Regions from separate parts of the Vagococcus carniphilus genome, predicted to be linked through region 3. Evidence: predicted binding sites of a transcription regulator. Region 3 holds the regulator's gene; each other region holds the start of a gene.

Region 1 (2,273 bases), 800 kb from region 3:
CAACTTGTTCCATATCTTTAATAGTAACAGTTGGTACATCCTCATCAGCAACTTGAGTTTCTTGGAGTTTTGTTAGCTTAGCCACTTGGTCGCGGTAATAAGCAGCGCGCTCAAAGTCTTCTTCCTTAGAAGCTAGTTGTTTTTGTTTCTCGGCTTCATTTAAACGTTGCTCGATCACTTTAGGGTCAAGTGCTTGAATTGTTAAGTTTTTCTTTGAGCCAGTCTCATCTAATAAATCAATAGCCTTATCAGGTAGTTGTCTGTCTTGAATAAAACGACTAGATAACTTAACAGCTCCAATGATTGCTTCATCTGTATAAGCAACATGGTGAAAATCTTCGTAACGTTTTTGAATTCCTTTTAGAATAGTAATCGTTTCTTCTTCAGAAGGTTCATCCACACGAACAGGTTGCATTCTTCTTTCAAGGGCTGCGTCTTTTTCAATGATTCGATATTCATTTAAAGTGGTAGCTCCGACCATTTGAAGTTCGCCACGAGCTAAAGCAGGTTTTAAGATATTTCCTGCATCCATGTTACCGTCACCAGCATTACCAGCACCGACAATTTCGTGAACTTCGTCTATGAAAAGGATAACAGAATCGTTTTCTTTTAACTCATTGATTAGATTTTGCATTCTTTCTTCAAACTGTCCACGAATGCCTGTTCCTTGAACAAGAGACGCAACATCTAAACGAATGACTTCTTTTTCAAGTAGTTTTTGAGGGACATTACCTTCGACAATTTTTAGAGCTAATCCTTCTACAACAGCTGTTTTACCAACACCAGGTTCCCCTATCAGAACAGGATTATTTTTAGTTCTTCTATTTAGTATTTCGATTACTCTTGTAATTTCTTCATCTCGTCCAATAACTGGATCAATTTTTCCATCTCTTGCTTCTTGAGTTAGATTTTCACCAAACTCTTGTAAAATCGAATTTCCACCTTGAGTTGGAGGCATAGGAGGTCCCATTCTTCCAGCTTGAGTTGGTGGTGTATTTGGTTGACTTGCTTGTTGATTTCTATTTTGTTCTGATAATTGACGGAATAAATCGTTAAGTGAACCAAAACCATAAGGATCTTGCATCATGCGTTCACGATGAGCTAAGTCTTCTTGTTGCTTAATTTGTCTGTAGCATTGTTGGCAAAGATCGACTTGTTTCTTTTGACCTTGGACGTTTGTATATAGATGAATAGTTGCTTCATTTGATTGACAATTTTGACAAAGCATTTAATCACTCTCCTTGTTGAATATAAATCAAACTAAGTCTTTTGACCTTGTTTGACCTTTGAAACTATTATATCGTAAGTGCCAGTCTCTTATCAAGAAATAGACCTTGAGTAAAAAAGATGTCTCTTGATGACTAGGATATAGAAGAAAAAATGGTAAAATAGAGTTATACAGACAAAGGAAGGTGATGGAGTGACAGAAAATTCTTTTGAAGCGCAGGTTGAAGCTTTACTAAATGGCGAAATTGAAGAAATTATCGTTGAGAAAGATGAATTCTTTTCATTTAGAGAAGTTTGGAATAGTCATCCAAACAAAAAACAAATCGTCGGTGAAGCAGGTTTAGGTGGCAAAGTCATTTATAGAAAACAAGGATGAAAAGAAAAATGAATGTTTCAGTGTGGCTGAATTTTTTAAAGGAAATAAGTTGTCACAGGTACTAAAACATGGTATTCTTTATCATTGAAAGGGTTATTACTAAAAAGCATTTTTGTTTTTGAAAATGGCTCGCAAAAAAACATTCGTATTATTAAAGGAGAATGATTAATTATGGAAAAAAAAGAATTTCACGTAGTAGCAGACACAGGTATTCACGCTCGTCCAGCAACATTACTAGTACAAACTGCTAGCAAATTCAGTTCAGATATCAATTTAGAATACAAAGGCAAATCAGTTAACTTGAAATCAATCATGGGCGTTATGTCTTTAGGTGTTGGCCAAGGTGCTGACGTTATTATTTCAGCTGAAGGTGCTGACGAAGCAGAAGCAATTGCTGCAATCGAAGAAACAATGAAAAAAGAAGGTTTATCAGAATAATGACTAAACAATTAAAAGGTATTGCCGTTAGTGATGGTATTGCGGTTGCAAAAGCTTATCTTTTAGTTGAGCCTGACTTATCATTTGAAAAAATATCAACTGATAACGTCGATCAAGAAGTTGCTCGTCTTTCTGATGCACTTGAAAAATCAACTGCAGAATTACAAACTATCCGTAATAAAGCAGTTAAAAGCTTAGGTGAAGAAGAAGCACAAGTATTTGATGCTCATTT
Region 2 (2,273 bases), 1.4 Mb from region 3:
TTGGCATAGAGTTCATTTCTACTCGAATTGTCGCACACGCCTCATCCACTAAATCAATCGCTTTGTCTGGCAAATAGCGGTCTGTGATATAACGATTGGAAAGAGTAGTTGCTGCAACTAAAGCATTGTCATGAATATTAACACCGTGGTGAATTTCAAAACGTTCTTTCAATCCTCTTAAAATGCTGATAGTATCTTCAACAGTTGGTTCTTTAACGAGAACTTTTTGGAAACGTCTTTCTAATGCTTTGTCTTTTTCCATATATTCTCTGTACTCATCAAGCGTAGTTGCTCCAATACAATGTAGTTCGCCACGAGCTAACATTGGTTTTAGTAGATTACCGGCATCCATACTACCTTCAGTTTTTCCTGCTCCAACAATCGTATGGATTTCATCAATAAATAGAATGATTTGCCCTTCACTCTTTTTAACTTCTTTTAAAACTGCTTTTAAGCGCTCTTCAAACTCTCCTCTAAATTTCGCTCCAGCAATTAGAGCACCCATATCTAAAGAGAAGATAGTTTTATTTTTTAAATTCTCAGGAACATCCTTTTTAACTATTCTTTGAGCTAAACCTTCGATGATAGCTGTTTTACCTACCCCAGGTTCCCCAATTAAAACAGGATTATTTTTTGTTTTACGTGATAAAATACGGATAACATCACGAATTTCTTCATCACGACCAATAATAGGATCTTGTTTACCACTTTTAACAGCTTCTATCATATCAGTTGCATATTTTGATAAAGCTTCATATTGCTCTTCTTGGTTTTGAGAAGTCACACGATCCCCTCCTCTTATTTCTAATATTTTTTCATTAATCATTTTATCTGTTATTTGTTGTTGTTCCAAAAATTTAGTTAATGGGTGATTTTTTAATTTCATCAAAGCAGAAATAACTACTTCTGTTGCTAAAAAATCATCTCCTAGTTTCTCACGAATCTTGTCAGCTTCTTGTAATAAGTTGAACAAGTTCTGACTGAGATTTTGTCCATACTGAACATTTCCTCCACTTACTTGAGGAAGACGATCTATTTCTTTATCTACTTCTAATTCGAATAAATCTACATTTAATCCTAAACCACTGTATAGGTTTCTAGCGAAATGATTTGGTTGTAAGAAAATCTTCCATAAATGGACAATGTCAATATTTTGTTGTTGCCTTGTTATGGCTATTTGTTGAGCTTCAGCTATTGCTTGTTGTAAAGTTGTTGTCATTTTTTCAATGTTCATTGTCATTCCTCCTCTTACTTATATAGTTATTTTATACCAATGGTCAAAATTGGTCAAATGATAAGGTATAAAAAAAGAAGAAATCTTGTTTTTAAGATTTCTTCTTTTTAGTAATAAAAATAATTATTTAGTTTCGTTTAAACGAGCGATTTCGATGATTAAATCAGTTGCTTTTTCCATACTTTCAACTGCTACATATTCAAATCTTCCGTGCATATTTTCTCCACCAGCGAAGATGTTTGGTGTAGGAAGACCCATGTAAGAAATCTTAGAACCATCAGTACCACCGCGGATTGGTTCTTTATTTGGTTTGATTCCTAAATTAATCATTGCTTCTTCAGCTAAATCAATAATACTCATGTCTTTTTGGATAACTTCAGCCATGTTGTAATAAGAATCTGACATTTCTAAAGTAATACGATCTTGACCAAAATCTTTGTTGAATTTATCAACGATTGATTGCATCAAAGCTTTTCTTTCTTTGAATTTATCCATGTCATGGTCACGAATAATATATTCCATTGTTGCTTCATCAGGCACACCAGAAATTCCTAATAAATGGAAGAAACCTTGACGTCCATCAGTTTTTTCAGGAACTTCATCTTGTGGAAGAGTATTTTGTAAATCAATAGCTACTTGGATAGCATTGATCATTGTATTTTTAGCAGTACCTGGATGGACATTTTTACCTTCGATTTTTAAAACAGCGCCAGCTGCATTAAATGTTTCAAATTGTAATTCGCCAACAGGTCCACCGTCCATAGTGTAAGCAAAGTCAACGTCAAAATCTTTCACGTCAAACTTATCTGCACCAATTCCGATTTCTTCGTCTGGTCCAAAAGCAACCATAATTTTACCATGTTTGATTTCTGGATGTTCAATTAAGTATTCCATTGCTGTCATAATTTCAGCAATACCTGATTTATCATCAGCACCTAAAAGTGTAGTTCCATCTGTTGTAATTAAAGTTTGGCCTTTATAATTTTTAAGATTAGGGAAATCAGTTGTTGTTAATTTGAATTTTCCATCTTTATCTAAA
Region 3 (2,273 bases):
TCGGTCGAGGACTTAACCAAAATATCGGTGACAATGTTGAATATAACTAAAACATCCAGTTTTGAGTGAATAATCACTCAATATAATATAACGCACGTAAGTGTGGTGACGATGGCAAGAAGGATACACCTGTTCCCATGCCGAACACAGAAGTTAAGCTTCTTAGCGCCGAGGGTAGTGAAGGGTTTCCCTTTGTGAGAGTAGGACGTCGCCATGCTATTTGCGTTTTTATTTGGAGGTTTAGCTCAGCTGGGAGAGCACCTGCCTTACAAGCAGGGGGTCAGCGGTTCGATCCCGTTAACCTCCATTTTAAAAAGACTCGTTAGCTCAGTTGGTAGAGCATCTGACTTTTAATCAGAGGGTCACTGGTTCGAGCCCAGTACGGGTCATTTTTTTTATGCATAAACATGCGCCGGCTTAGCTCAGTTGGTAGAGCATCTGATTTGTAATCAGAGGGTCGAGGGTTCAAGTCCTTTAGCCGGCACTTCTTTAAGCGGAAGTAGTTCAGTGGTAGAACATCACCTTGCCAAGGTGGGGGTCGCGGGTTCGAACCCCGTCTTCCGCTCTTTTAAGTTTCAGCCGGGGTGGCGGAACTGGCAGACGCACAGGACTTAAAATCCTGCGGAGAGTGATCTCCGTACCGGTTCGATTCCGGTCCTCGGCATTGTTATATATATTTAAAGTCAGTGATGGCTTTTTTTTTTGGTTTATTTTTTGAAATCTTTTTAATGTATTATTTGGCCATCTTTTTGTATAATTAAGGTCAGAGATAGTCAATTGATAATTAAGGTGGTGTTTTACTTGGATAATCGTAATATGTCAGATATTATCGAAACTTATTTAAAAGAAATTTTAGAAATAAATCAAGAAATTGAAATTAGGCGATCTGAAATGGCTAATCTTTTTGATTGTGTTCCTTCTCAAATAAATTATGTTATAAAAACACGTTTTACTGTTCCACAGGGATATAAAGTTGAGAGTAAACGAGGCGGAGGCGGCTATATTCGAATTATAAAAATTGATTTTTTAAAACATGGGAATTATTTAATGCATTTAGCTGATTCTGTGGGTTCTGAATTGACAGAAAGTGAAGCTTTTGCTATGTTGAAACAACTATATGTGAGCGAGGTTATTAATTTAAGAGAAAAAGAACTACTCGCTACATTATTAAGTAACAAACCACTTTTAAGCATTTCGGACAATAATTCGTTAAGAGCGCATATGATGCTTGAGTTGTTAGAACGATTAGCTTATGAAGAGAAGGAGTGAGGGTATGAGTGAATTATTTACAGAAAAAGCAAAAATTGCTTTAGAATATGCTCAAAATGAGGCCAAGTATTTTAGACAAGACTCTGTTGCTACTGAACATTTATTATTAGGCCTAATTAAAGAAGATAAGGGGATTGCTGGAAAGGCTCTTCGTCAAATGGATTTAACGGACCAACAAGTTTTTGAGGAAGTTGAGCAAATTATCCAATACGGTAAGAAAACTAAAAAGAAGGATGGTTTATTACCTTATTCACCTAGAGCAAAACAAGTTTTATCTTTTGCTAGTATGGAAGCTAAACATGTTGGAGCTCCTAGTGTTGGTACTGAACATATTCTATTAGCTTTAATTAAAGATGAAGAAATATTAGGTACTCGTGTTTTAACTAATTTAGATGTTAATTTGAATAAATTGCGCCAATTAATTTTTAAGAAAATTGGGCTAGTTGAGAATACTGGAAAACAAAATCAAAGAAAACAACCGATGGGCTCAGGAAATAGAACGGCTCCTGAGGAAGGAACCCCAACATTAGATTCTTTAGCCAGAGATTTAACGCAATCAGCGAGAGATAATCGTTTGGATCCTTTAGTAGGACGTGATAAAGAGGTTCAACGTCTGATTCAAATTTTAAGTCGTCGTACGAAAAATAATCCAGTTTTAGTTGGTGAGCCTGGTGTTGGTAAAACCGCTATTGCAGAAGGATTAGCACAGCGTATTGTTGAAGGGCGAGTACCTAAAGAAATGCTGTCTAAACGTTTGATGATGCTTGATATGGGGCTGTTGTTGCAGGTACTAAGTATCGTGGTGAGTTTGAGGACCGAATGAAAAAAGTAGTGGATGAAATTTATCGTGATGGAGAGGTAATTCTCTTTATTGATGAGTTACATACGTTAATTGGTGCTGGTGGAGCTGAAGGAGCTATTGATGCTTCTAATATTTTAAAACCTGCTTTAGCACGTGGAGAACTTCAAACAATTGGAGCTACTACTTTAGACGAGTATCAAAA

What was found. The regulator CtsR, encoded in region 3, represses protease genes until heat stress. The targets are predictions, from matches to a motif close to TTGGTCAAAAAAGGTCAAANA.
Region 1: a site for CtsR is predicted at 1,267-1,287, ahead of H9L18_RS04040 (ATP-dependent Clp protease ATP-binding subunit). Genes of this name have one in related genera too.
Region 2: a site for CtsR is predicted at 1,274-1,294, ahead of clpB (ATP-dependent chaperone ClpB). Genes of this name have one in related genera too.

The regions. Positions count from the first base shown of each region.
Region 1 is NZ_CP060720.1:795,374-797,646, forward strand. It holds gene H9L18_RS04040 (ATP-dependent Clp protease ATP-binding subunit) at 1-1,228, opposite strand, end outside; gene H9L18_RS04045 (hypothetical protein) at 1,421-1,603, shown strand; gene H9L18_RS04050 (phosphocarrier protein HPr) at 1,775-2,041, shown strand; gene ptsP (phosphoenolpyruvate--protein phosphotransferase) at 2,041-2,273, shown strand, end outside.
Region 2 is NZ_CP060720.1:1,641,172-1,643,444, reverse strand. It holds gene clpB (ATP-dependent chaperone ClpB) at 1-1,234, opposite strand, end outside; gene pepT (peptidase T) at 1,358-2,273, opposite strand, start outside.
Region 3 is NZ_CP060720.1:3,018,096-3,020,368, reverse strand. It holds rRNA gene rrf (5S ribosomal RNA) at 102-217, shown strand; tRNA gene H9L18_RS14730 (tRNA-Val) at 235-307, shown strand; tRNA gene H9L18_RS14725 (tRNA-Lys) at 317-389, shown strand; tRNA gene H9L18_RS14720 (tRNA-Thr) at 412-484, shown strand; tRNA gene H9L18_RS14715 (tRNA-Gly) at 494-565, shown strand; tRNA gene H9L18_RS14710 (tRNA-Leu) at 579-664, shown strand; gene H9L18_RS14705 (CtsR family transcriptional regulator) at 802-1,269, shown strand; partial or broken gene H9L18_RS14700 (ATP-dependent Clp protease ATP-binding subunit) at 1,274-2,273, shown strand, end outside.